2 regions of the Brevibacillus nitrificans genome follow, and region 1 is predicted to be linked to the other one. Evidence: predicted binding sites of a transcription regulator. Region 1 holds the regulator's gene; the other holds the start of a gene.

Region 1 (15,464 bases):
TCATGGTTTCTCTCCCCTTTTGCATTCCTTGTTCACTGAACTTTCAACATTGCATAGGGAATTCCCTCTTTGCTAATATGGAATGGAAACATACATAAAAGGTTAGGAGTCCTGCCCGATGAAAGTGAAAATTACGCGCAATGCAGCGAAACAATTAAAAACCATCATCGACCAAGAGGAAGACAAGGATCTGAAGCTTCGCGTCTATATCACACACGCACATGGTGACCATGCGCACTACGGTCTCGCGCTGGACAAGCCGACGGAAGAAGACGAAGTAATCGAAACGGACAAAGAAATCGATGTCATTGTGAAAAAAGACGAGCCCCTCTTGGACGGAATCATTCTGGACTACCTGTACCTGCCACAAGAAGGCTTTGTGATCACGAACCCTTCGAAAGGAAACACGGGCGATCATTAATCGGCACGACTTCAAAACAGCAATCCCCCTACAGACATTGCAGGGGGATTTTTTATTTGCACTTATTCTGCCCGATCGTATAACGCTGCGGGCATGTCACACAAAAGCGGTGGCACACTGCCCTCGACGTGGGTCATAACCAGTCGGTGAACAGGGCGGGTCATCGCTACGTACAACAGCTTGGCATCCCATTCCGAGTTCGTATATTGATCCACATCCAACAGGATAACCACATCAAACTGCAATCCCTTTGTCAAATAAGCCGGCATGACAGTGACACCACCGGGAAACTGATTATCTTTACTGCTCAGCAGCGTCATATCCTCGATTTTGCCTTGCAAGCCTTTCTGCGCTTTTTTGCTTGCTCCGATCGTTTTCGTCACGATGGCAATGGTTTGAAAGCCTTGAGCGCGGTATTCCTCTACTCGTTTGGCAACATCCTCCCACAGCTTTTCTCTCGTGGCTGGACTTGCCATTATCGGTTTGTCTCCATGCCGTAGTACCGGTTTTGCGAGTACAGTCTCCGGCAGCTCGATTTGGCGCAGCACCTCGTTTGCGCACTTCATGATCTCGATCGTGGAGCGATAGCTTTGCGACAGCGTGTAGTAGGAAGGGCGAAGCTTTTGAAAAATTCCTTGGGTAAGCTCCTCCCACGCATGAATACCGCGATAGGAGTGGATCCCTTGGGCGATATCCCCCACGATCGTGAGAGATTGATTTTTGGTAGCCAAAGACACAACGGCAATCTCCAACGCACTCAGATCCTGTGCTTCGTCGATAACGGTGTGATCGAAATGCTCAGCCTTGTTCATTCCCTCAACAATGTGCTGCAAATACAGTAACGGAGCAATATCCTCCGCCTCGAGCCGTTCATCCGCGAACAGATTGCGAGAGGATTGGCAGACATCCAGCAACACCTGATCGTCTACCTCAGCCGTTACCAGCTTCCGGAGGAGACTTTCATCCGTAACCATCTCCTTGTACGACGCGAAGACATCGAGCTGCGGAAAAGAAGTCATGTACGTTTCCAAAATCTGCTCCAGCATTTTTTCGAACTTCGCAAGACCTTGTTTATCTAGATCTATTTTCAGCTCGCGGAGGTGGGCGAACATCTGCTTGTTCATCTCCTGCTTCAGATGCTTGCGCAATGCATCGAGCCGGCGTTGATACGGCAGATTGGCAAATTGCTCGAGAAAGCTTTGGCGGATGAACTCCCCGCTAATCGTAAAAACCTGTTTGGTCTTGTTATACTGGAAGCTTAGCTTCTTAAAGGGAATCCTCGTTTCAATCACGAAGCGAATGTATTGTTCTAGCGCATCCCTACATGCAAGCGAGCCTTTAAAGCGTAGACGATTTCGGGCAAGCTCCTGCTCACGCTCATCCTGACCATCTTCAAAGAACAGCTGTAGCGGTTTATCCGGGCTAGTAATTCTCCAGCCTTTCGGGAGCAGCGGTTTGACAAGCCGTGCCGCCCAGTCAACGAATGTTGATTGCTGGACATCATCGACTCCGAGCTCTGGGAGGACGTCGGATATATAGGTTAGGAACATCCGGTTCGGAGCGAACACCATGAATTTTTTCGAAAGCATCGTGTCCTGATAATTGTAAATGAGATAAGAAAGTCTATGTAAAGCAATCGTTGTCTTTCCGCTACCAGCTACCCCTTGCACGACAATTGGCCGTTCCTTTTCTGCCCGGATAATGTCATTTTGTTCTGATTGAATGGTCGCGACAATATCTTTCAGACGACTGTCGTTTGCCTGATTGAGGTTGGCCGCCAAAAACTCATCGATGAATCCCTCTTGCAGGAAGTCATCCGGGTCTCCCATTTCCCGATGAATGGTTTCTTTGACCGCCCCATCGTAGATACCGGTAATTTTGCCGTCTTCCATCGCAAAATTGCGTTTCAAAGTGACTTCTCCACGCACAATCTCTCGACCCATCCGGTAAAAGGCTTCCTTGCTCTCACCGGAATAATAAAGACTCGCAATCGGTGCCCTCCAGTCCACGACGACAGAATCAAAGGTGTCACCGCGGACGATCCCCCGTTTGCCGATATAGACCTGGTCCAGCTCGTATACTTCATCCTTCATGAAATCAACACGCCCGAAATAAGGCTTATCACGTCCATGGTCTTCCAGGTAGCGCAATTCTTTGGCTTTCTTTGAATTGACGACCTGTTTGACATAATCATCCGTAGCTTCGCGAATGTCCTCGCGTAATTGTGTGATTTCACTGTCAATTATCGCGATGGTATCATCCAACTTCTTTTGTTCCTGTTCATATTCCCGGTGCTGGGTACTCATACCCATCCCCCCTCTCATTCGACTCATCCAATAGCGTTACGTCCACTGTCGAGCTAGCCAAATCCCTGCTAAACAGGATAATAATCCGACTCCAACACTTAGCAATACATAAAGGATTCCACGAATCACTTGTCCCTCTCCCCAGAAAGTAACCACTTCCAGAGAAAAAGTAGAAAAGGTCGTAAATCCGCCCATCACACCTGTTGTGAACAACAAATAGAGCTCCGGAGAAAGGCCTCCTTTTTCTTTCCCCCAAACAGAGAGGATTCCGATCAGGCAAGATCCGAGTATGTTCGCAAGCCATGTCCCCAGTGGCCATCCTGGTAGATTCGCCAATAGCGATAGTCCATAACGCATAACTGAACCAACAGCTCCTCCAATCGCTACTGCCAGCCACGTCATTTTTCCGCTCTCCTTTACCTCAATTCGGAATAAAAAGACACCCCAGCTTCAAGCGAGGATGTCTGTGCTATCAATACATGTTATCTTACTGTTTTCGTCCATTTTCTTCAAGGTCTTCCACATAACGGATCGAGTCCAAATTCGCACGCAGCGACATTTTTACGGCATCGATGTATTTTTGACGAAGAGCTTTTTGTTCGAGTTTTTCCTCATCGGTTAGCCCAACTTCCTTGGACTTTTTCACCAATTCGTTGATGCGTTTGATTTCTGCGTCAGATACCACTACTGGTTCCTCCCCACCTGTAAGTAATGCCGCTCCATTATACCATAACGAGGACACTACGCAAGCAGATCAGGCAAGCTTTCACAATCCTTGCTCGGATGAAACGGGGATCTTCAAGGTCTGTCCAGGATAAATGATGACACTCTCCAGCTCATTTACCTCTTGGATCGCAAGAATCAGCTCATTTACTTCCATCTGCGCCTCTTCCTGATAACGAATCGCAAGCTTCCACAGGCTGTCTCCCTCACGGACGGTTACTTCCTTTACAGGGAGGACTGCATTCGCATCAGAAGCAAACACTAGTTCGGTCAGCAAGTAAAAAAAGAGAGAGAAGCTCACTACAAACATAATAGCCTGTCCGCGGGTAATACCCACCCTTGCTCGGCGCGTTTCCTTTTTCGCAAATCGATTATGTACAGTCATAACAGACATCATTATTCCCTCCTACAAACGTACGTTCTGTTTTCTTGTTATCATCATACATGGGAACATACGTTCATGTCAATAAAAAATCGAACTTATGTTTGTCGAACGCAAGATCCCATGGTATAATATAGGAAAATATGTTCGAGAAAATAGAGGTGTCTTCTATGTCAAAACTATCCAATCGACAGCAAGCCATCATCGATTTCATCCGCAAAGAAGTGCGCGATAAAGGATATCCCCCTTCCGTGCGTGAAATCGGTGAAGCCGTTGGTCTTGCCTCCAGCTCTACGGTCCACGGACACTTAGCTCGCCTAGAAAAGAAAGGCCTCATCCGCCGCGACCCTACCAAGCCTCGCGCGATTGAGCTTCTGTCTGAGGAAGATCGCTTTCAAGATGATTTTGAAGATTCCGTTGTTCGTGTCCCTGTTATCGGGAAAGTAACAGCCGGGCAGCCCATTACGGCAATTGAAGACGTAGAAGAGTACTTCCCACTGCCAGAGAATATCGTTACATCGGACAAGGTGTACATGCTGCGCGTTTCCGGAAACAGTATGATCGATGCAGGGATCCTCGACGGCGATTACGTCATCGTTCGTCAACAGCATGTCGCCAACAACGGAGATATCGTTGTCGCCATGACAGAAGAAGATGAGGCTACTGTCAAACGCTTCTTCAAAGAAAAGAATCACTTCCGCCTCCAGCCGGAGAACGCGACGATGGAGCCAATCATTTTGGATGCTGTCTCTATTTTGGGAAAAGTCATCGGCGTCTATCGCTTGATTCATTAATACGCAAGAAAAGAAAAAAGACAGCCGAGGCTGTCTTTTTTCTTTTGTTATCTCGCGATGAAAAACCAGATGATCATCGCCACTTGCAAAACGACTTTCACGACTGCACTTCCCAAAAAACCAATCAACGAACCAAAGCCCGCTTTAACCGCTCTCTCCAGTGTTTGGTTTTGAATAAACAGCTCCACGAGAACGACGAAAACGAATGGCAAGATGATCATTCCGAACGGAGGGAACAGGAAGATCCCCGCTAGAATCCCCACGACAGCAGCTACGGATGACCACTTGGAGCCCCCGTATTTTTTCACGAAGTACATGTTGGTTAAAAGATCCGCTCCGTATAAAAGCACGCTGAGGGCAACCATCCCCCACCAGAAGGATGAAGGCAGTCCTGCTCCTGGATCTGCAATGAAAAAGTGATAGAGCAGAAAGCCTACCCACAGCAGAATCGTATCAGGCAAAACCGGCAGAAAGATCCCCGCAATGCTTAGTACAAACAAGGCTACTACGACAATCCATAACAGTATATCCACAGCTCCCACTCCTCTCTGTAAGGTATACGTGTGATTTTCATTTCCGTTGCACTCTGTTTCGCTCCCTACTACAATGAAAGAACTGCCCTTCCCTACGATCGTTACCCAAAATGTGCAGATGGATACAAAATGGAGGCAATTCATGAAAAATTGGCGTGACCTTTCTTATTTACAAACAGGCACATCCAAACAACGCGCTGCTTGGGATGCGCTCACTTCAACACGTGTCATGGAGAACCTGAAAGCCTACGATCCCGTTCTTGCCGGCACCATTCCCTTGGACATCGACATTGCGGAGAGCGACCTCGATATTATTTGTACGAGCGACGATCTCGAGCAGTTTGATGCCAGTGTCCGTGCATTCTATGGGGAATGGGATGGATATCACGAGACTCGCCTCCTGGTAAACAAAGTCCCTACCAGCGTTATCCGTTTTTCTGCAGAAGGCTTTCTCTTTGAGATCTTTGCGCAATCTGTTCCTGTTGAACAGCAAAATGCGTATCGCCACATGGTTATTGAAGCGAGACTCCTGGAAATGGGCGGTCCAAACGCTTATCAAGAGATTCGCAAGCTCAAGCAGCAAGGCATCAAGACAGAGCCTGCCTTTGCCCTTTACTTCGCGATCGCGGGTGCTGATCCTTATCAAGCCCTCTTCGAATTAGAGACTTACTCTCAAGAAGAACTGTTCCGCATGCTGGGCAGCAGGAAAGCGACAAGCCAATCTCATCCGCTAGAAGCGTGAGCTCGGCTTGTCGCTTTTGATTCGATATAGCTTCCTCGACTACTCGATACGCAGACGTACGCTCGAATCCCCTAACGAGAATGCTACCATATCCTGCTCATTCCCATAGCGTAATTCAGCAAGCAATACACTTTTCCAAAGCACCTGCTTGAATCGCTCGATCGCTTCTCTCACTTGCTCATCTGCATCCAGTGTAAGGGACACCCTTTTTTCGATCGGTAAGTCGAGCTTCTTGCGATAATCCTGGATCACACGAATCACTTCCCGGACGAGCCCCTCTTGTTTTAGCTCCTCCGTAAGCTTCGTATTGAAAGCGACTTGCAGCTGATAGCCCGAAGCCGATGCAAATCCTTGCTTCCCTTGCTTTTCGACCATCAATTCATCCACAGGAATTCGAACCTGTTCCCCCTCTACAGTCAGGTTCACGCCTCCTTCTTCCATTACCTGCGCAGCCTCTGTATCTGTCAGTCCTTTCAATAATTCCTGGATCGGCGCTACGAGCTTTCCGTATTTTTTCCCTGCCTGTTTTAGATTCAGCTTGAAGTGATAGGAAACAAAGCCTGCCTCGCTTGTTACCAATCTTACCTCTTTCACATTGACTTCCTCTTTGATGATGGGAGCAAAGCGATCGAGCGGAAACACCCGTTCCGTGGTCAGCAAAAGCTCTGCCAATGGCTGGCGCGTCTTGATCCCCGTTTCATTTCGGATGTTTCGCGCAAGCTCGACAACCTGCCGTGCCATTTCCATCTCCTGCTCCAGGTTCGGATCGATGGCAGACGTGTTCGCCTTTGGATAGTCGGACAAATGGACGCTCTGCTCTCCTGCCAGGTTGCCATAGATATCATCTGCAATCAGGGGCGTGTACGGAGCAATCATCTGAGCTAGGGTCACAAGAACTTGATGCAGGGTTTGGTAGGCAGATCGTTTGTCTTCCGTCATCTCGGTGCCCCAGAAACGATCACGGGAACGTCTGATGTACCAGTTGCTCAGGTCATCCACAAACGCTTCTATCTCTTTTGCCGGGTTCATAAAATCGTACGTCTCAAGACCTTTCTCCACCTGCAGCAAGGTAGAATTCAATCGGGATAGCACCCAGTGGTCCAATTCGTTGGTGACTGCCTGCGGATCAGGCGCGGGAGTATATTGATCCAGCAAGGCGTACATGGCATAAAAGGCGTGGATGTTCTGGATCGTATCGATGACCTTTGACTTCGCCTCCGCTACGATGCGTTTGGAAAACCGCTTGCTGCTCCAAGGCGCGCTGTCTGACAAGAGTGCCCAGCGAAACGCATCCGCACCGAACTCATCGATTACTTCCCACGGATCGATCCCATTCCCTTTGCTTTTGGACATCTTCTGACCGTTTTCATCCAGTACATGACCGGTTGAAATGACGGCTTTGTACGGTGCCTTGCCATTGTAGAGGGTGGATACCGCCAGCAGACTGAAAAACCATCCCCTCGTCTGGTCAATCCCTTCCGAAATCATGTCAGCCGGATACTGCTCCTGAAAATCCTTTTCATTGCCAAACGGATGATGATGCTGAGCAAATGGCATCGACCCACTGTCGAACCACACATCAATGACCTCTGGCGTTCTTTCCATCGCACCACCGCAGGAACAGCGCAGCTTTACCTCATCCACAAAAGGCTTATGCAGCTCTATGCTCTCATCGACCGGTTCGATGGCCCTCTGGCGCAGTTCGTCTATACTTCCGGGTGCATACTCACATCCGCAATCCTGACAGAGCCAGATGTTGAGTGGGGTTCCCCAATAGCGGTTGCGACTGATGTTCCAGTCTACCAGTTCCTCGAGAAATTTACCGAATCGACCGTCCCGTAAATGCCCCGGATACCACTCTATTTTTCGATTGTTTTCGATCAGCTGTTCTTTGATCGCCGTCGTCTTAATGAACCAGCTCTCCATCGCGTAATAAAGCAGCGGAGATTTGCAGCGCCAGCAAAACGGGTAACTGTGCTCATAGCGCTCCTTTGAAAATAACAAGCCACGATGAGCCAAGTCTTTCACGATGTCTACGTCACACTCTTTGACAAAGCGTCCTGCAAAATCAGTGACTTGATCGGTATAACGGCCTGCCAGGTTAACTACATTGACAAAATCCAGGTCATGCTGGCGTGTGATCCGGTAATCGTCTTCCCCATGAGCTGGGGCCGTATGGACAATACCCGTACCGCTTTTATCGCTGACGTAGTCTGCAGCCACTACGATATGGCCTTTATCCACATGGATATAGGCAAACGGCGGTTCGTACGGAGTCCCCATGAATTCTGCACCTTTATGCGTAGACAAGATGACGAAATCATCCTTTAGAACAGACTCCACCAGATTTTTGGCTACCACGTACACTTCGTCATTTTTCTGTACACGTACATAGTCGAGATCTTTGTTGATCGCCAACGCCACATTTGCGGGGAGTGTCCAAGGTGTCGTCGTCCACGCAAGAAAGATGTCGCTATTCTTTTTACTGCGGAACTTCACTGTCGCACTCAGATCTTTCACGTCTTCATAGCCTTGTGCTACTTCATGCGAGCTTAGCGTCGTCTGACAATCCGGGCAATAGGGGCTCACGCGATGTCCTTTATACAGCAAATCCTTTTTGTGGATCTCGGACAGGATATGCCAAACACTCTCGATATAGGAATTGGTCAGCGTAATGTAGGGGTCATCCATATCCGTCCAGTACGCAATCCCCTCTGTCAGTTCACGCCATTGCCTTTCGTATTCAAATACACTGCTCTTGCATTTTTCTACAAACTTCTCTACTCCGTAGTTTTCGATCTCCTGTTTACCCGAAATCCCCAGCTGCTTTTCCACCCCAAGCTCTACGGGGAGTCCATGTGTATCCCAGCCCGCTTTACGGACAACCCGATACCCTGCCATCGTTTTATATCGACCGATGAAATCTTTGATCACCCGACCAAGGACATGACCGATGTGTGGCTGTCCATTGGCGGTTGGCGGACCTTCGTAGAATACAAAACTGGGTTTCCTTTCCCGATTTTCGATTGATTTTTGGAAGGTATTGTCCTGCCTCCATTGGTTCAAGACCCTGAGCTCACGAACCCTCGCTTTTTCTTTCACATCCACGCTTTTCATCTGACTGCCATCCTTTCCCAAATGAAATGTGATGGAGAATGGACCCGAAAAAAACAAAAAAATCCCGCCCCCTAAGGGACGAGATTTACTCTCGCGTTACCACCCTTGTTCCAAAAAGATCATGGCAGCCATGACTTTTCAGCACTCTACTACGTACCATCATACGCGTCCCTTTTAACGGCGGGATCCCGGGTCAGCTTACTTGCACACTTCAGCCTTCCTTCTCGGAGAGGATTTTCGGCTACATCTTGAACGTTGGCTTTCAGCACATGGCCAACTCTCTGGGGAACAAGGAAATAGCTTACTCTTTCTCGTCAATGAATTTCGTTCGTTCAATTGGTTACATCATTTTTACAATACTTTTTATACGTTGTCAAATTTCTTTTTGGATGTCTCGTCTCCTATTCTTGCAGCAGGTCGTTCGAGGTATTGCCAGCCTCATCCGTTACCATCAAGTGGGTGGAAGGATCAGCAATCAGCATCTCGACATAAGAGCGGAATGTCTCATCATCGAGGTCATATGGCGTACTGAAAATGACGGAGATGGTGATTCCCTGATTGTCCAGCCATAATTCGTAAAATGATCCATCTGGCCGTTCGAATTTGTAGATATCATATCTGCCATTCGGCTCCGTGTCCTTGGTCACCGTTGACGTCACGTGATCGTTACCGTCTTCTGTCCACTTGTACGTGCCGATTCCAACCTCCAAATCTGTGATGTCAAAATCATTGTACACTCCGTCGCTCAAACTGACGTACTGCAGTCGGAATCCTTTTATGTCCTCGTTAAAGCTCGCCGTAATCTGAACGGCATTTCCACCTGGTCGAATGCTCACCTCCACGTCATCTGTTAAAGAAGGAGCTTCTTCATCTTCGCTATTCTCGCCTAACCTAGTACGGTTTTCGGACGAGCCTACACCATGCGGGCGACTTTCATCGCACATGGCGTTCCACCAACGAATAAGACAAGCTCTTACAATGGGCATTTTCATACTAAGCCAATCGCAAATGGCTGTCTGCTATCGAAAGTTAACCTATATGTAACGAGGGAGTTAATTCGCCAAACAAAAAGAAAAACCCCTCGCACCTAGTGGCACAAGGGGTTTTGGCTAATTAATATGTGCTCATGTACTGCTCGCGCTCCCAAGCGTGGACGCGTGTGCGGAACATATCCCACTCGATTTCTTTTGCTTCGATGAAGTGCAGCAGCGCATGCTCACCCAGCGCTTCGCAAATCACTGGATCAGATTTCAGGCACTCGATCGCTTCTTTCAAAGTAGCAGGCAGGTTAGAAATACCGTTTTCTTCGCGCTCTTGCTCGTTCATCACGTAGATATTGCGGTCAATCGCTGGTGGTACCTCTACCTTGTTCTTGATTCCATCCAAACCAGCTTTCAGCATAACAGCCAGAGCGAGGTATGGGTTGGTTGCTGGGTCTGGGCTGCGTACTTCGATACGAGTACCCATTCCACGGGATGCTGGAATACGAATCAACGGAGAACGGTTTTTCGCAGACCATGCTACATAGCAAGGAGCTTCGTAGCCTGGAACCAGACGCTTATAGGAGTTTACCAGCGGGTTTGTGATCGCAGTAAATCCGCGAGCGTGGTTCAAAATACCAGCCAAATAGTGTTTCGCGGTTTGGCTCAGGCCCATTTCATCAGTCTCATCGTAGAAAGCGTTTTGATTTCCACGGAAGAGCGATTGGTTGGCGTGCATACCGGAACCAGCTACCCCGTACAGAGGTTTTGGCATGAAGGTCGCGTGCAGACCATGCTTTTGCGCAATGGTTTTTACAACGAGCTTGAAGGTCAGGATTTGGTCTGCTGCTTGCAGAGCATTTGCGTATTTGAAGTCGATCTCATGTTGACCTGGAGCTACTTCATGGTGAGAAGCTTCTACTTCATAGCCCATTTTCTCCAAAGTCAGTACGATATCGCGGCGGCAGTTTTCACCGGAATCGAGTGGAGCAAAGTCGAAGTATCCACCTTGGTCATTCAGATCGAGAGTTGGTTCGCCTTTTTCATCCAGTTTGAACAGGAAAAACTCAGGTTCTGGGCCGACGTTAAACGCACTGAAGCCCATTTCTTCCGCTTCTTTCAGAGCGCGCTTCAGGATGTAGCGCGGGTCTCCCTCAAATGGAGTACCATCAGGATTGAAGATATCACAGATCAGGCGAGCGATTTTACCGTGCTCGTTTCCCCAAGGGAATACGACCCAAGTATCCAGATCTGGTACCAGGTACATATCGGATTCCTCGATACGAACAAAACCTTCGATGGAAGATCCGTCGAACATCATTTTGTTGTCGAGTGCCTTAGGCAGCTGGGACAGAGGGATTTCTACGTTTTTGATTACCCCCATCAGGTCGGTAAACTGCAGGCGGATGTACCTTACATCTTCTTCTTGAGCCAAACGCATAATGTCTTCTCTTGTGTACTTGCTCACATTTCTCTCCTCCTGTCTCTAGGTAAAGCTCTATATCAGTGGAAGAAGCGGGAAAGCTCCCCACGTATCAATGCATCCTCGCCGTGACGAGAAGCATTGCGATACATGATTTGCTGTTTCAAAAGCTGGTGCAAGTCTTTTTCCGTCATTTCCTTGCGCTTCGCCTCCGAGGTCACCGTAATTTCGGATGGTTTCTCAATAGGCACTTGCATCTGCAATACTTGCTTGATTCCAGCAATGTTCAAACCTTTTTCAATCAGTGCTTTCACTTCCAGCAATCGATCCACATCATTGAAAGAGAAAAGGCGCTGTTTCCCTTCGGTGCGGGCTGGCTGAATGAGCTCGTTTTGTTCATAATAGCGAATTTGCCTCGCAGTAAGATCCGTCAATTTCATGACGATCCCAATGGGAAAGAGGGCCATATTTCGACGAATGTCATCACTCATGACTTGTCCCTCCTCACTTGTTATTCCTTACCCCTATTCTATGCAAGTTCATAAATCCTGTCAACAGATGTTAGGGAAGGTTACACAACAAGTTATGGCAAATTTGAAAACGATTTCTCCAGCCAATCGATCGCACGGAAAACCGCCAGATACAAAAATCGCGATACACCACTCAATTAGCTTGGCGTATCGCGATCTGGCTTATTCTACAGTTGGCAGTTCGAGCAAATCCTTTTCTAACAATCCGTTCAGTGCTGTCAGAATCCCCACCTTGACGTGAGAGTATGTCAGCCCGCCCTGGACAAAGCCCAGGTACGGAGGGCGAATCGGACCATCTGCCGAGAACTCAATGCTCGCTCCCTGAATAAAGGTTCCAGCTGCCATGATCACAGGGTCAGCATATCCCGGCATTTCACTGGGATACGGAGTGACGTGCGAATCTACGGGTGCAGCCTTCTGAATGCCTTGGCAAAAAGCAATCAGTCTTTCTGCGGAGCCAAACTCCACGGACTGGATCAAATCCGTCCGCGGTTCATGCCAGAGTGGGTTCGTTTTGAAGCCCAATCTCTCCAGCATGGCGGATGAAAACACGGCGCCTTTCAAAGCCTCACCGACGACATGCGGCGCCAGGAAAAACCCTTGGAACATTTCCAGCAAAGAATACAGGGAAGCTCCACCTTCAGCGCCAATGCCCGGGGCAGCCATTCTATAAGAGGCGAGCTGCACGAGGTCTTGGCGGCCAACGATGTACCCGCCTGTTTTTACCAGACCGCCGCCTGGATTTTTGATCAGCGAGCCTGCCATGATGTCTGCACCAACATGGAGTGGCTCTTGTTCCTCCGTGAATTCTCCATAGCAGTTATCCACGAAAACGATCACATCTGGCTTCATTTCTTTGACCAGCCGAATCATTTCTTGAATCTTTGCAATGGTAAACGACGGACGATCTGCGTAACCACGCGAGCGCTGAATACCGATTACTTTCGTTTTCGGCGTAATGGCATTTGCCACGGCCATAAAATCAATCTCGCCCTCTGCAGTCAACGGGACGTAGCTGTAGCCAATCCCGTAGTCCTTCAGGGAGCCTTGCCCTTCTCCCCTCACGCCGACGACTTCTTCGAGGGTATCGTACGGTTTGCCTGTCATGTAAAGCAGGTCATCGCCTGGACGTAAAATCCCGAACAGCGAAATGGCGATCGCGTGCGTGCCCGAGATGATATGGGGTCGAACCAGCGCAGCTTCCCCGCCAAATACATCGGCATAGATGGATTCCAGAGTAGCTCGGCCAGAGTCATCGTACCCATAACCGGTTGAAGGAGAAAAGTGGAATTCGTTTACTTCATGCTTTTGAAAGGAACGAAGCACCTTGAGTTGATTCGTATCGACAAGGGCTGCGATCTGTCTATGTCTTTCGGAAATGGTTGCTTCTACTTCAGCGACAAGCGGACGCAGCTTCTCGCCATGGGAAAAATATTGGAACATCTGTTATCTTACCAACTTTCTTCGACAGTCTCTGGTTTATCGAGGAGAAAAGGGGCAATCTTGCCGTAGATTGGATTCGATCGATTGACCCGAACCGTAACCTGATACGCCTCTTCCTCTTCATCAAAATGCTGCTGCATCTCGACACCTTCCCGATGGAGCAGCGACAGAATATCCCCACGCGAGACCGGCACCTTCAGTGTCATCTCGTTAAAAGACTCGAGGGCATAGGATTCTATTCGTTTCAACAGCCGGTTCAAATCATCCTGGCGCATCGCTGAGATCAAAATCCACTCATCCGCGGGTGGCAAATACGTGCCTTCTGCCATGGCATCCGCCTTGTTGAAAACAACCAGCTGAGGAATCTCCTCCGCCTTCAGCTCACGCAAGATCCGATCGACTACTTGCATGTGAATCTGCAAATCAGGATGATGGCTATCGACGACATGCAGGATCAAATCGGCTTCCTTAACCCCCTCCAGGGTGGAGCGAAAAGCAGCGACCAAGCTCGTAGGCAAATCCTGAATAAAGCCAACCGTGTCCGTCAGCAAAACCTCCATGCCGCTCGGAAGCTCCAGCTGGCGAGTCGTTGGATCGAGCGTCGCAAACAGCTTATCCTCCTGCAAAGTTCCTGCGTTGGTCAACTGATTGAGAATCGTGGATTTGCCAGCGTTTGTATAGCCCACCAGCGCCACCTGAAAGACGTTGTTTTTCTTGCGGCGTTCCCGATGCAGCTGTCTGGTGCGAACCGTATCTTCCATTTGCTGCTTCAGCTCTGTGATCCTTCTGCGGATGTGACGACGGTCGCTCTCCAGCTTGGATTCACCTGGACCTCTCGTACCAATTCCCCCACCCAGACGGGAGAGCTGCTTGCCTTGCCCTGCCAAACGAGGGAGCAGATAGTTGTATTGGGCAAGCTCGACCTGGATTTTCCCTTCGCGAGATTGCGCCCGCCCGGCGAAAATGTCCAAAATCAGCTGCGTACGATCAATCACCTTGCAGTCAAAAATCCGGTCAAGATTTCGCGTCTGGCTCGGAGAAAGCTCGTCGTTGAAAATAACGACATCGACATCGAGCTCTTCTGCCCGCTGCGCGAGTTCATCGATTTTCCCCGTACCCAAGTACCAGGCAGGGTCGATTCTATCCCTGTTTTGCGTGATGACATCCAGCACTTCTACGCCTGCCGTATCAGCCAGTTCCGCCAGCTCCTCCATCGAGAGACGCATCCGTTCCTCATCACGGTTATCGATAAGGCACCCCACCAGGATGGCGGTTTCCTTTGTTTTGATTATTTCGTTCACCGATTCACGCCCTTTCTTCCCCTATCATACCACATTTTCCCCTTGCTCGTGACGAGGTACACCCTTCCTCTCCTCACGAATACAAAAGAACCAACCTGGTTTCGAATGGTTGGTTCTCTCCTACCTGCCCGCTATGGAAATCTTACTCTTTATATACGAGAGATATGCTGCTCCCCGTATTGAACTAATCTCTTGGTCATTTCGCCGCCTACAGATCCATTTTGACGTGATGATGTCTCTCCACCCAGTGAAACTCCAAACCCTTGTGCGATGTCGTTTTTGAGCTGGTCAAGAACCGCTTCTGCTTGCTGATTGATGAGACGGTTAGAACGTGCCATGAAATTCACCTCTTGGTTGTGTTTGGTTCTGAAGTTAGTATGTTCATGAAGTGGAGCCATTATGAACTCTTTTTCCTCATCAATTGGAAAACCTGAAGACTATAGGGAAAAGTCCTCAGGCTTTAATTTCATCAAGTCTTCGCGGCGAAACTCATTGTTTCGCAGCAATCGGATCGCCTGAACTCGAATTGCTTTTTCAATGCAATTTCGAATATAGCGGGCATTGCTGAAATTCATCTGGAAAGGATCCGTTATGATCCCCATGATCGATCTCCTGATTTTTTCCAACGCTCCTCTGGTCAGCTCAAAATCTTTGTTCTTTGCCATCAGATTCGCGATCTCTAACAGTTCGTCAACCGTGTAGTCGGCAAAATTGATGTGAATGGGGAAACGAGACGGTAGGCCCGGATTTAATTCCAAAAAGCTGTCCA
Region 2 (15,464 bases), on a different contig from region 1:
AACGTCGCTGAGGTATGTGTCACTCCGGGGGGAGAAGACTTTCACTTCTATTCCCTGCATCAGCCTGAGGTAGGCTCTACGATGATCGGACTCGGTTGTGGCCTGAAACCCGTGCTGCACCATCCCAAAATGACCTTTCGTCCAGACGCACTGGTCTATGGTGCGAAAATCCTGACAGCCGCTATAGTAGAAGCAGCCCATTCATAGAGATGATTTTATAAAAGCAGGGGGAACGTTCATGGAAGGCAGCAAGAATTTGTTGAAGAAGAGCTTTGCTCGCTTGGATGCTTACGTCTTATTATTTTGTATTCTCGTGGTGTGTGCCATTGCTACCTATGTAGTACCGACTGGCGAATTCGATCGTGTAAAAAACGGCAGCGTGACTGTCGTTGTACCGGGAAGCTATCATGCGGTGGAGCCCAACCCGACCGGATTTATTGACTTTTTCACTGCAATTCAGACAGGGATGGTAAAGGGCGCGCCGATCATCTTCTTGGTGCTCTTTACAGGCGGTGCCTTGTCTGTTTTGGACAAGACCGGGGCGCTGAATGCAGCCATTTTGACCTTGGTACGAAAGCTGGGGAATAAGGAGTGGCTCCTGATCATTTTGGTCACTGCCGTGTTTTCCGTATTGGGAACGCTGGGGGTTATCGTCAACTCGGTTATTGCGTTTGTCCCGCTTGGCATCATGATTGCCAGAGCGATGAAAATGGATGCCATCTTTGGTGTCGCGTTGATCTATATCGGGGTTTACTCAGGCTTCAATACGTCCATCGCCTTTCCAGGGACGCTAGGTTTGTCCCAGCAGATCGCCGAGCTTCCGCTGTTCTCCGGGATCGGCTATCGAACGATCATCTATCTTTCCTTTGTACTCGTGACCATTTTGTACATTATCCGTTATGCTCGTAAGCTGCGGAAGGATCCTTCCAAAGGCATTCTGGGCATCACTCCTTTCCCGTCCGATAGCGGTTCAGCTGCGGGAGATCTGGATAGCAACATTCTCTTTACCCTGCGACACAAGCTGACGCTGGCTTTCACCGGGACTGTGTTAATTGCCTTTATTGCATGTACCATTCTGTTCAAATGGGACGTCAACGAAATGGCTGGAATCTTTATCTTTATTGCGATTGGTGTAGGCTTGATCAACAAAATGAGCGGAAATGACATCGCCAAAACCTTTTTGAAAGGATGTCAAAGCCTCGTTTATGGTGCACTGATCGTGGGGATGGCTCGCTCGATCACGGTTATTTTGGAGGACGGAAAGTTCCTGGATACCATCGTGTATGGACTTGCTACCCTCTTGGAGTCGCTATCGCCGATGGCAGGAGCGGTAGGGATGTTCCTGGGAAGCGCTGCCTTGCACTTCCTGATCTCGTCCGGCTCAGGGGAAGCTGTCATGCTGATGCCGCTCCTCGCGCCGCTGTCCGACCTCATGAACATCACACGTCAGGTCGCTGTAGAAGCGCTGATGCTGGGAGAAGGCGTGGTCAATTGTATCAATCCGACGTCAGGGGTGCTGATGAGTATTCTCGCCATCAGCGGTATCTCCTATGGCAAATGGCTGAAGTTTATGCTCCCGTTGACAGCGATATGGACGGTTTTGTCGATTATTTTCGTCATGATCGGTGTTGCGATCAACTGGGGACCCTATTAAAAAACAACAAGAAAGCCGAACTCCTCATGGGGGTTCGGCTTTTTTCGCATGTATCGATTCATCGTGATTGGGTCACGAAAGAGGTTTTCTGCATGCTGGGTTTCTTTAAAGCGACATGCGCAGGATTTCCGCTACATCTTCGCTGGTCAGCTTCTTGAAGCTTCCGATTGGACCAAATGGCGTTGCTTTTTCCGCCATCACTTGCAGCTTGTCATCGCCGATTTGGTAGTCAGCGAGGCGAGTAGGAGCGCCGATACGTGCGAAGAAGGCTTCTACCGCAGCAATACCTTCGAGAGCGACTTCCTCATCTGATTTTCCGGTTGGATCGACATTCCATACTTCTACGGCAAAGCGAGTGAAGCGGGCCACATTTTCACGATAAACGTAGCGCATCCAGTTCGGGAAGATGATCGCCAGTCCGCCGCCATGCGGGATGTCGTAAATAGCACTGACAGCATGCTCGATAGAATGAGTCGCCCAATCCGTCTCAACACCAACAGGCAGCGTTCCGTTCAGGGCCATCGTCCCGCAATAGAGGATGTTGGCACGCGCATCGTAGTCCTCTGGGTTTTCCAGCACGCGCTCTGCATTTTCAATAACGGTTTTCAGGATCGATTCGGCAAAGCGTGTCTGCAAAGGAATTTCCGGTGTATGACTAAAGTATTGTTCAAATACATGTGACATGATATCGCTGATTCCGTAAATCGTCTGATCGCGGGGAACCGTGAATGTATTTTCAGGATCAAGAATGGAAAACGTCGGGAAGGTAGTCGTGCCTCCGTGCTTTTCTTGCGTCTCCCAGTTGGTCACCACGCTGCCGCGGTTCATTTCAGAGCCGGTAGCTGCGAGAGTCAGTACCGTTCCCAGCGGCAAAGCTGCTTGTGGCTGTGCGACTCGCGAATAGAAGTCCCACACATCGCCTTCATAGGGAACACCCACTGCTACGGCTTTGGCTGCGTCAATAACGCTTCCGCCGCCTACCGCGAGAATCCAGTCGACGCCTTCTTGACGGCAAATCTCGATCCCTTTCTTTACCGTGCTCAGGCGAGGATTTGGTTCTACACCAGGCAGTTCAAGCACGCGACAACCTGCATCCTGCAACAGGGAAACGGTTTTGTCATACAAACCGGAGCGCTTGATGCTTCCGCCACCGTAAACAATCAGGACAGTGGACCCAAGCTGTTTGGCCTTTTCTTGCAAGAGGGAAAGCTGGCCCTTCCCGAAAATAAGCTCTGTTGGATTGTGATAAACAAAGTTGTTCATCGTGCATGGCTCCTTTCGAAATCAAACTTCTTTTATTGTATCCCACGCAACAGAAAGCAGGCTAGGCTGCGATGTGCGAATTAAAACGGTTTCGACAAGAAATGAGAGATTTAGTGGATACCATACGCGAAACAGGGTGGTATAATAGGTACGATGGAAATTTCCGCTGTTTTTGTCGATACGCAGGATAGAGCGGCAGTGGATGGCAGAAGGTTTGGGTTTTCGTCGAAATTTAAAAGATCAAGAGATAGATGGATCTGACATTGTAGGATGTGATGGGCATGATCGAGATGTTTGACGTATGGAAAACGTACCCTAACGGCACAAGTGCGCTCAAGGGTGTAAACATTCGCATTGAAAAAGGTGAATTCGTGTATGTCGTGGGTCCCAGTGGTGCCGGGAAATCCACGTTTATCAAATTGATGTACCGCGAAGAAAAGCCTTCAAAGGGCCAGATTTTTCTGGGCGGCTTCAACGTAAGCCGGATCAAGGAAAGACAAATTCCATTGGTACGCCGCAGCATTGGCGTCGTATTTCAAGATTTCAAACTGTTGCCGACACTCACGGTATTTGAAAATGTGGCATTTGCCATGGAGGTTATCGAGAGCAATCCGAAGCAGATCAAGCCCCGCGTGATGGATGTACTGGGCTTGGTGAAGCTGAAGCACAAAGCGAAAATGCTTCCAAACGAGCTCTCCGGTGGGGAGCAGCAGCGCGTCGCCCTGGCACGTGCGCTGGTCAACAGCCCTGGGATTATCATTGCCGATGAGCCGACCGGAAACCTGGACCCGGAGACGTCGTGGGAGATCATGAAGCTGTTTGAAGAAATCAACCAGCGCGGCACGACGGTCGTCATGGCAACGCATAACCGGGAAATTGTAAACACCATGAGAAAGCGCGTTATCGCGATTGAAGCGGGACAAATTGCCCGTGACGAGCAGAGAGGGGAATACGGTTATGAAGATTAGAACGCTGGGGCGCCACGTCCGTGAAGGGGTAAAAAACCTCGGTCGGAACGGCTGGATGTCGTTCGCTTCAATCAGTGCCGTTACCATTACTCTTTTCATTCTGGGAGTTTTCCTCGTCCTAGCGATGAACGTCAACTACTTTGCTCAATCGGTGGAAAAACAGGTGGAAATCCGTGTATTCCTCGATGTTTTGGCAACGAAGGATAACGTCACACAGGTCGAGCAGAACATCAAGACGATCGACAAGGTGGAGTCGGTCACGTTTATCCCGAAAGATGAAGGATTGAAGCAATTTAAAGAAAGCCTCGGGGAAAAGGCTTATTTGTTTGAAGGACTGGAAAAGGACAATCCTTTGCCGGATACCTTTGTCGTAAAAACCAAGGATCCAAAGGACACATCCGTAGTTGCTGCACAGATCAAAAAGCTGCAGTACGTGAAAAACCTCAATTATGGGGAAGGAACGGTTGAAAAGCTGTTCGCCTGGACGGGAGCAGTCCGCAATGTAGGGATTGCCTTTATCATCGGACTTGGCTTTACCGCCATGTTCCTGATCGCCAATACGATCAAGCTGACGATTGTCGCTCGTCGCCGTGAGATTGAGATCATGAAGCTGGTCGGGGCTACGAACTGGTTTATTCGCTGGCCGTTCTTTGTAGAAGGGCTCCTGATGGGAGTTCTGGGTGCTTTGATTCCTACGGCCATGCTGACAGTTGGCTACTACTATTTGCTGGATGCGATTCAGTCAAGCTTTGAAGCTGCCCAACTGTTCAAACTGTTGCCACTGTTCCCGCTCGTTTATGAAGTGGCACTTGCTCTGATTGCGATTGGTGCATTTATTGGCATCTGGGGCAGCTTGGTGTCGGTTCGCCGATTCTTGCGGGTTTAATTCAGGAGAATGTGGGAGGAGTATCATGAGGAAGAAGATTATATTGGCACTCTTGATAACCGGTCTGGTAGCCGGATCTGCAATCCCGACAAATGTGACCTGGGCAGCGAGCAAGGCATCTTTGGATAAAATCAATCGGGAGCTCAAAGAGATTCAAGCCAAGAAAAAGAGTCAGCAGCAGCAGGTGAAGCAGGTAGAGGCGAAGATTAACGCCGTGCAAAAAGAACAAAAAGACCTGCAAACCGAGCTGATGCAGATCGATTTGCGTCGAAACGAGACGCAGAAAAAGCTGGACAAGCTCGAAACGCAAATGGATGAAACAAAGGAAAAGGCAGCGGAGGCGCAGGACAAGCTCGATGAAGCAAAGGATCGCGTCGCCAAGCGGGAAACCCTTTTGAAAACACGTGTGAAGTCCATGTATGAACGCGGAAATGTATCCTATCTCGACGTACTGCTCGGTTCTTCTGATTTCGGGGATTTTCTCACTCGAATGGAAGGCCTGCAAATGATTCTGGAGCAGGACACACGCATTCTGGAAGACAACATACGTGATAAACAGACGATTGAAACGAAAAAGCAAGAAATTGACCATCAGCTGACAGTGTATGTAGACATGTTTGATCAGGCGGAAAGCCTCAAAGCCGAATTGGACAAGCAGTACAAGCAAAGTCTCGTGGTCAAAGCGGAATTGAAGAAAAAAGAAGATGCGCTGGAAGAAGATCTGGAGCAATACGGACAGCAGCTGCTCACCTTGACCAAGCAGGAATCGGCCAAATACGCAGAACGTGTCCGTGCAATGAGTACAAGCTCCAGTGGGTATAAAGGCGGAAAGCTCGGTCTGCCAGTAGCGGACGGCAGCTTCCGCTTCAGCTCCGGCTTCGGGATGCGTACCGACCCGTTTACAGGGCGCTCAGCTGGGCATAATGGTGTTGATATGGCAGCGCCAAAAGGTACCACGATTATGGCTGCAGCAGCAGGGGTAGTAATCTTTGCAGGCTATTCCAATGGCTTCGGTAATACGGTCATGATCAAGCACAACTCAGAAATTACCACTCTCTATGGACATATTAGGGAGGGCGGAATTAAGGTTTCTGTGGGACAATCAGTAGAGAGAGGGCAAAAGATTGCTGAGGTCGGTTCTACTGGTCGTTCAACTGGTAACCACGTACACTTTACGGTCTACAAGAACGACGTTGCTGTCAATCCGATGCCGTATCTCAAGTAAGAGAAGATCCGGTCTCGCAAATATCGCTAGCGGAAATAGCATACACTAGCAGCATATCTTTTTGCCGGTAGCACAAAGGATGGTGACGCGAAGTGAAATGGAAGGGACGTACCGTATTTGCGCTTGTACTCGTCTCGATGGTGGCCAGCAGCTTTTTGACCATGTCGATGATGAAAACATCGGCAAATGCCAACGCGAGTCAAAGTGGGTCGCTCACAGCATCAAGCAGCACCCTATTACCTAGCAGTACAGAGTATCCGCAGGAGTTTAAAAAGCTGTACGAGGCGTACTCTGCGATCAAGAAGGACTACATCCAGAATGTTACCACGGACCAGCTGGTAGAGGGTGCGATCGGCGGCATGGTGGGCTCTCTGGAAGATCCGTACAGTGACTACATGGATCCACAATCCGCAGAAGAGTTTACATCGACTCTGCATTCGACGTTCCAAGGGATTGGGACAGAAGTGACGCTGCAAAACGGCAGAGTAACGGTGGTATCTCCGTTCAAGGACTCGCCAGCGGAGCGTGCCGGGCTGCGCCCCAACGACCAGATCATCAGTGTAAACGGTGAATCGTTGGAAGGACTGGACTTGCATGAGGCTGTGACCAAAATTCGTGGACCTAAAGGGACGAAAGCTGTCCTGAAAGTCGTGCGTGCAGGCGTGGCAGAACCGCTGAACATTGTCTGCGTACGGGATGATATTCCGATCGAAACGGTCAACAGTCAAATCATTAACAAGAACGGTGTAAAAGTCGGTGTGATCGCCATCACCCAATTCTCTACAGATACTGCGAAGCATTTCAAAGAGCAATTGGCGAGCCTGGAGAAACAGGGCATCGGTGGTTTGGTCATCGACGTGCGCGGCAACCCGGGTGGTTACTTGCTCGCGGTGAAAGAAATCGGAGAAGTGCTCGTTCCGAAAAAGGGCTTGATCGTCCAAATCGAATACGGAGCACACGGCCAACAAAAAGAAGAGTATCGCTCGACGACAGATGCAGCGAAGCCATATCCGATCTCGCTTCTGATCAACGGCGGCAGCGCCAGCGCTTCTGAGATTTTGGCAGGTGCTCTGCGGGATAGCGGCAACTACAAGCTGGTCGGTGAGAAGAGCTTCGGGAAAGGTACTGTCCAAAGCACCATGGAAATGACGGACAAGAGCCAGCTGAAGCTCACGATCGCGAAGTGGCTGACACCGAAGGGCGATTGGATTCACAAAAAAGGAATCGAGCCTGACTTCAAGGTCACGCAGCCTGCTTACTTCAACGCCACTCAGCTTCCAGCAGACAAGGAGCTGGCTCGCGACATGGCAGGAAACGATGTGAAAAACCTGCAGCTGATTCTCACAGGATTGAATTTGTCCCCGGGTCGGGATGATGGATACTTCGACGAGAAAACAGAGCAGGCGGTCAAGCAGTTCCAGACCGCGCACAAGCTGCCGGCGACCGGAAAAGTGGATGCAGCAACTCGCACACAGCTGGAAGACAGCTTGCGTGAGACTATGCGCAAACCAGAAAACGATTTGCAGCTGCAAAAAGCGCTGGAGGTCGTCAGTCAGCCAAAATAATCCAACCCTTTGAGGCAGGGAATTCCCTGACATCCGTAGAAATGGTTAACCACGGTAAATCACATGCCGTGGTTTTTCTTTTTCCTTTTGAGGTGGTGAGACAATTGGCGATACAGGCAGACATGCTCTCCATTGTGTACGGATTGGCTGCCATTTTTCTCAATCCGATTTTTTATTTGTTCCTGATTTTTATTTATCTGCATTATCGACGGCAGATGAATCTGGAAAGGCAACTGTTCGCAGTACGTATTCAATCGCCGTTGCTCCAGACGATCCGTTCGGTAGGGATGGGAATCACGGCGGGCTTGTTGATTTCCGTGCTTGCGGGCGCTCTTGGAGTCGTCGTGCAGGTGCAGGATTTGTGGTTACTATGGGGATTGGCGATTGTGATGGCGCTGATCCGTTTACGTTTTCTCTGCTTCGCGTATGCGGCAGGCTTGCTGACGATTTTAAACGGCTTTGCGCAAATCATCCATGTTGGAAATACGGTTCCGGTAATCGGCCCCTTGTGGGAGATGCTTGGACAGGCAAAACCGCTTCCTCTTCTGGCATTGGTCGCGATCATGCACTTGATGGAAGCCATGCTCGTTCGTTGGAATGGCGGTCGGGATGCCTCGCCACTCTTCGTAGAAGGGAAGCGCGGGCGAATTGTCGGCGCGTACCTGCTGCATTCCTTTTGGCTGACTCCGCTCGTCATGTTTGTTCAAATGGATAACGGAGCGATAAGCGGATCGATCTTTCCAGGCTGGCCGTTATTTTGGCCGGAAGCGTCCACATTTGGCTTGATGCTTTTGCCGACAGTGACTGGGTTTTCCGATATGACACAATCCATGACGCCCAGACAGAAGTCTTCACAGATCGCAAAGCAGCTAGCTCTTTACTCCGTCATTTTACTGGGGCTTTCCGCGCTCGCCATTTGGTTGCCTCCTTTGATGCTCTTGGCTGCCTTGTTTGCCATTGTGGGGCATGAGGCGTTGTTCTACATCAGTCAGGTGCAGGAGAGAAAGCGCACCCCGTACTTTATCCAGTCCTCACGAGGGATCAAGGTCATGGGAGTCATCCCTGATACACCTGCTGAGGAGATTGGTATCGTACCTGGGGAGATTATTGTAAAAGTGAATGGGATCAACGTTCGCAATAAGGAAGATCTCTACCCCGCTCTACAGGCGAATTCGGCCTTCTGCAAAATGGAGGTTCTGACGCATGATGGCGAGCTGAAATTTGTGCAGTGCGCCGTTTATGCAGGCAATCACCATCAGCTGGGCATCATCGTCGTTCCGGATGCCCGCACGAGTGTTTACGTAGATCTAAAGCGCGCAAGTGTTGTAGAGCTGATCAAGCAGCGATTGGAAAAGCTGCATATAGGTGCATAGAGGGTTAGAACAAGAACGGGAGTGACGATGAGCCATCGTTGCTCTTTTTCTTTTGCTCAATATAGGGTGAAATTTGTCGATAGAAATATTTTTATGGAATAGCCCGTTTATTCAGAAACAAAAACCGCGATCGTGCGTCTCAACCGTAGAGGAAAAAAGAGGGAGTGAATGTTGATCGTGGGAATGATTCGTAAACCTGCCCTGTGCGTACTTACCGGTGCGTTAGCGGCTGTGAGTCTGTATACTTCACCGATGATGCCGACACCTTATGCAAAAGCAGAAAATCTCGCGTCAAGTACGCTTGCAGCAGCTGCTGCTGTACCTGTTCCAGTCGAAGTGGCCAAAGGCGTCCAGCAGCTCGTACGGCTGATTCCGGAATTATCCCAGCGCATGGTGTCATTCGGTGGAGATGTCGATGGGCCTGGAGTAAGCGGTGTTCAAGTCATATTTGCAGCAACGGCAGCAGAAAAAGAAACGTCTACGGATCGAGCTATATTTGATCCAACGACAGGGAAGCTGTTGAATCTGAATCTGCAGCCGAAAGCAGCACCAAAGCCTGTCGCCATGACCGATCAGCAGGCAAAAACCAAGGCGTCCGCATTTGTGGCAGGCTTGCAAGCAGGCGGCAGCGCATACCAGCCAAAAGAAATTACACGAGAGTCCTCGCTCACGACAGTTCGACTGGTGAGAACCGTAAACAACGTGGTCCTAGATGACGCCTATGACGCTTTCGTTTCCTTCGATGCTGCAGGCAGAATCATTTCCTTTCGAATGTTTGATGGCAGGCTTTATGAAAAAATAAGCTTGAGCGCTCTCCCAGCCCCCAATCACGTCATATCCGCTCAGCAAGCTGTGGAAAAGTACAAGGAAAGCCATCCATTGGAGCTCATCTATTTACTCCCTAGCCAATACAGCTTGGGCGACCCCGTTCAAGCCAAACTGGCCTACGTGGTCAAAGATGGCGTCATCACACAGTCGCATACGGGCAGCGCGCTGGATGCCTTTACGGGTAAACGATTGGGAAATCCGTCTCCTGCTCAGCTGCAGCCTGCGAAAACGATTTCGGTGAACGGAACAGGCGAAAAGTGGGTGGCTCAGTCAGAGGCGCAAGCGAAAGACATCGTGCGGAAACTGCTGCGCGTGGAGCCTGAGAAGCTGCCACTGGCAACCTACACGGAAGCATACGGCGATGGGCAGGAGCGGCGCCTGTTTATTTGGGGACATTTTGGAGAGGGAACGGCCGATCAGGACAAGAGGTTTCAAATGGGGCAAATCCCTGCGGGTGTAAAAGCGAATGAACGCCTGCATGTTCTCGTGGAGACGGACGCTAAAACGGGCCAGCTGCTTCGACTCGAGATGAGCGATGGCACCAATGTCAGCGCGAAGACAGATAAAGCAAGGGACTGGAGCGCAGCGGAAGCGACACTGAAACGCCTCCTGCCTACAGGAACCAGCCAGGTGCGTGTGCGGGATGTGGGAAATGACCAATCCACGCTAATCACCGCCGATCTGATGATCAATGGACTCCCCGTCTATCAAGCCGACCAGACTGTAGAGGATGGCATGTATACGCTGCGCGTGGATTCTGCTACGGGAAAAGTGATTCAGATCCAAATGAACAGGCCGACAGAAATCATCGCCCCAGCCCGAACGAAGGCACTGATGGAGCAAGGGGCCGTCGAACGCTTGCTGAAGGCGTACCCGCTGGAGCTCACGTATATTCACCAGACGGATTTGCAGTCAGGGGCGATTTCGTGGAAGCTGGGATACGACCTTTCTTTCCGCCAGTCGAGAGCCCATTGCTTCTGCGGGGTAGAGAGCAAGGTTGATCTCACTGTTCATCTGGATGCAGGGACTGGGCAGGTCATCGTAAAAGAATAGAGAACAAAAAATCCGCGCTCATCCTGAGGGAAGAGGGCGGATTTTGTTTGGTTTAAACTAAACGGCTTTTGCTTCGTAGCCGGTAATTTGACTGAGGGACACTTTTTTCCCATCCTCCAGCACGAATTCGACTAGTCCGTTTTTCATGCTGACGGCTTGAATCACACCATTTAGGCTGTTTGTAGAGGTGCTTCCGTCAGTGTTGGTTTGAGGATCATTGTAAGTAATGGTGTAACCAATCATCTGGGCGTACTGGAGGGAGTTGCTCATTGCCTGATTATCCGGCTTGACGCTCATCCCCACGATCTCATCCAGCTTCACCGTATTGCCGTTGTCCAGCTGGAATAGGGCCGTGCCATCCTTCATGCTAAAGCCTGTGATCACGGCATTTTTGACTTCGTCTACGGTAGTGACATCGTCTGTTGTAGCCGGATTGCCATCTTTGTCGACCTGCGTGGTCGCTTTATAGGAGATGGTATTGCCGATCATATCCATGTATTTCAGGCTGCTGTCCAGTGCATTTCCGGTCATGCCCTGCGACTCCAGCCCTTTAATGTCTGCCAGCGGGATCGGGTTCGATTCGTTTTCGAGACGGAAGTAGATCTTGCCATTGTCCATATAGACAGCTTGGATGGCGCCCTCTTTGGTTTCTGTAGAGGTATCGCCGGTAATTTCATCAGCGGTGGTCAGTTCATAGGTAGCCGTTCTACCGACCAGAGACTCGTATTTTTCCAAGGTGAGCATGCTGTTGTTGGATTGTTCCATCAAGCTTGCCATCCGTGTCATTTTTTCCACCATGGTCATCATGCTCGTCTGTTGAATAAACTGTGAGTTATCCATTGGAGACATGGGATCCTGGTTTTTCAGCTGCTCCAGCAGAAGCTTCATGAACGCATTGTTATCGAGCTCTGTGGAAAATTCCTTTTTTCCTTTATAACTGAGGTGCGCAGGCACCATTGAGCTATTGCTTACGGTAGTGTTATCAGACATGTCGAGACTCCCTTCCTGTACGGGTCTTTCCGTGCGGGCATGTTCTTCCACTATCAGTATCGGAAAAAGGGTGCGAGGGGTAAAGACAAACATTTGTTCGAATTTCGGCTTATTTTTGCACGTATTGTGTTATAATGGAAATAGATAACCTTTTTGTAATGAGGAGATGAACGAGGGAATGGAGCGTTTTGAATTGGTATCGGAGTATCAGCCGTCCGGTGACCAGCCGACTGCCATAGCTGAACTGGTGGCTGGTATTCAGGCGGGCAAGAGGCACCAGACCCTCTTGGGTGCGACAGGTACGGGAAAGACCTTCACGGCAGCCCAGGTGATTGCTCAGGTGAACAAGCCGACCTTGGTCATGGCGCATAACAAGACGCTGGCGGCGCAGCTGTGTGCAGAGTTCAAGGAGTTTTTTCCGAACAATGCCGTTGAATATTTCGTCAGCTACTACGATTACTATCAGCCAGAAGCATACATTCCCCAATCGGATACGTTTATTGAAAAAGACTCCAGCATCAACGACGAGATCGACAAGCTGCGCCACTCGGCGACCAGCGCTTTGTTCGAGCGTCGGGATGTCATCATTGTCGCTTCTGTCTCGTGCATTTACGGCTTGGGTTCTCCTGAGGAATATCGGGAGCTGCTCTTGTCCTTGCGCGTCGGAATGGAAAAGAGCCGCGACGAGATCCTGCATCGACTGGTCGACATCCAATACAACCGCAATGACATCAATTTCATCCGCGGTACATTTCGGGTTCGCGGAGACGTCGTTGAGATATTCCCGGCCTCACAGAGCGAGCAGGCTATTCGCGTGGAGTTTTTCGGAGATGAAATCGAGCGGATCACAGCCATCGATGTACTGACCGGAGAGATCCTGGGTCAGCGAGATCATGTCGCGATTTTTCCGGCTTCCCACTACGTGACGCGGGAAGAAAAAATGAAGCTCGCTGTGCAGAGCATCGAGGCGGAGCTGGAGAAGCGTTTGGCCGAGCTGCGCGAAGCAGGAAAGCTCCTCGAAGCCCAGCGGCTGGAGCAGCGCACGCGCTACGATGTGGAAATGATGCTCGAGATGGGCTTCTGCTCCGGGATCGAAAACTACTCCCGCCATTTAACGGGCTTACCGGAGGGGCATGCGCCGTATACCCTCATTGATTATTTTCCGGATGATTTCCTTCTCATGATGGATGAGTCTCACATGACCTTGCCTCAGGTTAGAGCGATGTACAACGGAGACCGTGCGCGTAAAGAAGTGCTGGTCGAGCACGGCTTTCGTCTGCCTTCCGCCAAGGACAACCGACCGCTCACCTTTGCGGAGTTCGAAGCCAAGATCAAGCAGGCCGTTTACATTTCCGCTACCCCTGGTCCGTATGAAATGGAGCATTGCACGGAATTTGTACAGCAAGTGATTCGTCCGACCGGTCTGGTCGACCCAACGATCTCGGTGCGTCCGATCAAAGGCCAGATTGACGACCTCATCGGAGAGATTCAGGCGACGATTGCCAAAGACGAGCGCGTACTGGTGACGACACTGACGAAAAAGATGTCCGAGGACTTGACGGACTATTTAAAAGAAGTGGGGATCAAGGTACGCTACCTCCACTCCGATATTAAAACGATCGAACGGATGCAGATTCTGCGTTCGCTGCGCTTGGGTGAATTCGATGTTCTAGTCGGGATCAACCTGCTGCGGGAAGGATTGGACCTCCCAGAGGTATCCTTGGTGGCGATCCTTGATGCTGACAAGGAAGGCTTCCTGCGCAACGAGCGGTCCCTGATTCAAACGATCGGCCGTGCTGCCCGTAACGCGGAAGGGCGCGTGATCATGTACGCGGACAAAATGACGGACTCGATGAACGCCGCTATCCGGGAGACGGAGCGCAGACGTTCCATCCAGGAGGCTTATAACGAAGAGCGCGGTATTACGCCGCAAACGGTGAAGAAGGCTGTACGTGACGTGATTGAGGCAACCAAGGTGGCAGAAGAAAAAGCGGATTACCTGCCACACGAAGAGTTCAAGAAGATGCCGAAGAAAGACCGCTTAACGGTGATTGCACGAATGGAAGAAGAAATGAAAGAAGCGGCTCGCAACCTCATGTTCGAACGTGCGGCAGAATTGCGCGATTTGGTGCTTGAGCTGAAAGCCGAACTCTAAGGAGAGATTTTTTTCATGCCATTGGAACATATTGTGGTAAAGGGTGCGCGTGCCCATAACCTGAAAAATATTGATGTGGTGATCCCGAGGGACAAATTCGTTGTGTTGACGGGTTTGTCCGGCTCGGGGAAGTCTTCTCTTGCCTTTGATACGATTTATGCGGAGGGTCAACGCCGCTACGTGGAGTCCCTCTCTGCCTATGCCCGTCAATTTCTCGGGCAGATGGACAAGCCGGATGTCGACTCGATCGAGGGTCTCTCGCCGGCTATTTCCATCGACCAGAAAACGACCAGCCGCAACCCGCGCTCCACAGTAGGAACGGTTACGGAGATTTACGACTATCTGCGTCTTCTGTATGCCCGTGTGGGGAGAGCTGTATGTCCGGATCACGGTATCGAGATTCAATCCCAAACGGTAGAGCAGATGGTGGATCGCGTGATGGAGTATCCGGAGCGCACGCGCATGCAAATCCTGGCCCCTATGGTGCAAGGGAGAAAAGGCGAGCACGTCAAGCTGCTGGAAGACATCCGCAAGCAAGGCTTTGTTCGCGTGCGCGTAAATGGAGAAATTCGCGATCTTTCGGAAGATATCAAGCTGGAAAAAAATAAGAAACACAACATCGAAGTAGTAGTGGACAGGATCGTCGTCAAACCCGATGTGCAGTCCCGGCTGGCTGACTCGCTGGAAACGGCATTGCGCCTGGCGGATGGCAAAGTCATCGTCGACGTGATGGAGCAGGAGGAACTGCTTTTCAGTGAAAAGCACGCTTGCCCGGTTTGCGGCTTTTCCATCGGGGACCTCGAGCCGCGCATCTTCTCGTTTAACAGTCCGTTCGGTGCATGCTCCGAGTGTGACGGTTTGGGTGTGAAGCTGGAGGTAGACCCGGACATGGTCGTTCCAGATGCGACCAAGACTCTGCATGACGGCGCGGTCGGGGCGTGGGAGCCGAAGTCCTCCACGTACTATCAGCAGCTGCTGGAGTCGGCTTGCCGCCACTTTGGCATTCGCATGGACCTGCCCTATGAAGAGCTGCCAGCCGAGCAGAGACAGATTTTGATGTACGGCAGTATGGGAGAAAAGATTGAATTCCGCTATGAGAACGAATTTGGCCAAGTGCGTGAGGCCGTTGTACCTTATGAAGGGGTCATCCCCAATCTGCAGCGCCGCCATCTGGAGACCAGCTCGGATTACATCCGCGAGCAAATCGAAGGCTTTATGAGCCAAAAGCCATGCCCTGTCTGCAAAGGACAGCGCTTGCGTCAGGAAAGTCTCGCGGTAAAAGTCGGGGAACGGAGCATTTCGGAGCTGACGACACTGTCGATCATGGATGCCCATCAGTTTGTAGATGGCTTGGACTTGACGGAAAGAGAAGCGAAGATCGCCAACCTGATCGTGAAAGAGATCAAGGCGCGTCTCAACTTCCTGATCGATGTCGGTCTGGATTATTTGACCTTGAGTCGGGCAGCCGGAACCCTTTCAGGTGGGGAAGCGCAGCGGATTCGTT

Evidence for each region. The regulator LexA, encoded in region 1, represses DNA repair genes until DNA is damaged. The targets are predictions, from matches to a motif close to CGAACATATGTTCG.
Region 2: a site for LexA is predicted at 11,892-11,905, ahead of uvrB (excinuclease ABC subunit UvrB). Genes of this name have one in related genera too.

What each region holds. Positions count from the first base shown of each region.
Region 1 is NZ_RHHU01000003.1:330,607-346,070, reverse strand. It holds gene ltaE (low-specificity L-threonine aldolase) at 1-4, opposite strand, end outside; gene EDM59_RS03590 (HesB/IscA family protein) at 119-421, shown strand; gene EDM59_RS03585 (HelD family protein) at 484-2,727, opposite strand; gene crcB (fluoride efflux transporter CrcB) at 2,764-3,129, opposite strand; gene EDM59_RS03575 (DUF896 domain-containing protein) at 3,215-3,412, opposite strand; gene yneA (cell division suppressor protein YneA) at 3,494-3,844, opposite strand; gene lexA (transcriptional repressor LexA) at 4,003-4,626, shown strand; gene EDM59_RS03560 (DUF456 domain-containing protein) at 4,674-5,159, opposite strand; gene EDM59_RS03555 (DUF4269 domain-containing protein) at 5,302-5,901, shown strand; gene ileS (isoleucine--tRNA ligase) at 5,941-9,018, opposite strand; T-box leader at 9,090-9,345, opposite strand; gene EDM59_RS03545 (hypothetical protein) at 9,420-9,962, opposite strand; gene glnA (type I glutamate--ammonia ligase) at 10,132-11,466, opposite strand; gene EDM59_RS03535 (MerR family transcriptional regulator) at 11,502-11,912, opposite strand; gene EDM59_RS03530 (methionine gamma-lyase family protein) at 12,114-13,394, opposite strand; gene hflX (GTPase HflX) at 13,403-14,695, opposite strand; gene EDM59_RS03520 (alpha/beta-type small acid-soluble spore protein) at 14,845-15,033, opposite strand; gene EDM59_RS03515 (AAA family ATPase) at 15,133-15,464, opposite strand, start outside.
Region 2 is NZ_RHHU01000002.1:13,384-28,847, reverse strand. It holds gene EDM59_RS01090 (M20 peptidase aminoacylase family protein) at 1-207, shown strand, start outside; gene EDM59_RS01085 (YfcC family protein) at 239-1,654, shown strand; gene EDM59_RS01080 (iron-containing alcohol dehydrogenase) at 1,760-2,917, opposite strand; gene ftsE (cell division ATP-binding protein FtsE) at 3,199-3,885, shown strand; gene ftsX (permease-like cell division protein FtsX) at 3,875-4,771, shown strand; gene EDM59_RS01065 (murein hydrolase activator EnvC family protein) at 4,797-5,996, shown strand; gene EDM59_RS01060 (S41 family peptidase) at 6,089-7,561, shown strand; gene EDM59_RS01055 (PDZ domain-containing protein) at 7,666-8,934, shown strand; gene EDM59_RS01050 (hypothetical protein) at 9,103-10,815, shown strand; gene EDM59_RS01045 (flagellar hook assembly protein FlgD) at 10,873-11,805, opposite strand; gene uvrB (excinuclease ABC subunit UvrB) at 11,984-13,960, shown strand; gene uvrA (excinuclease ABC subunit UvrA) at 13,976-15,464, shown strand, end outside.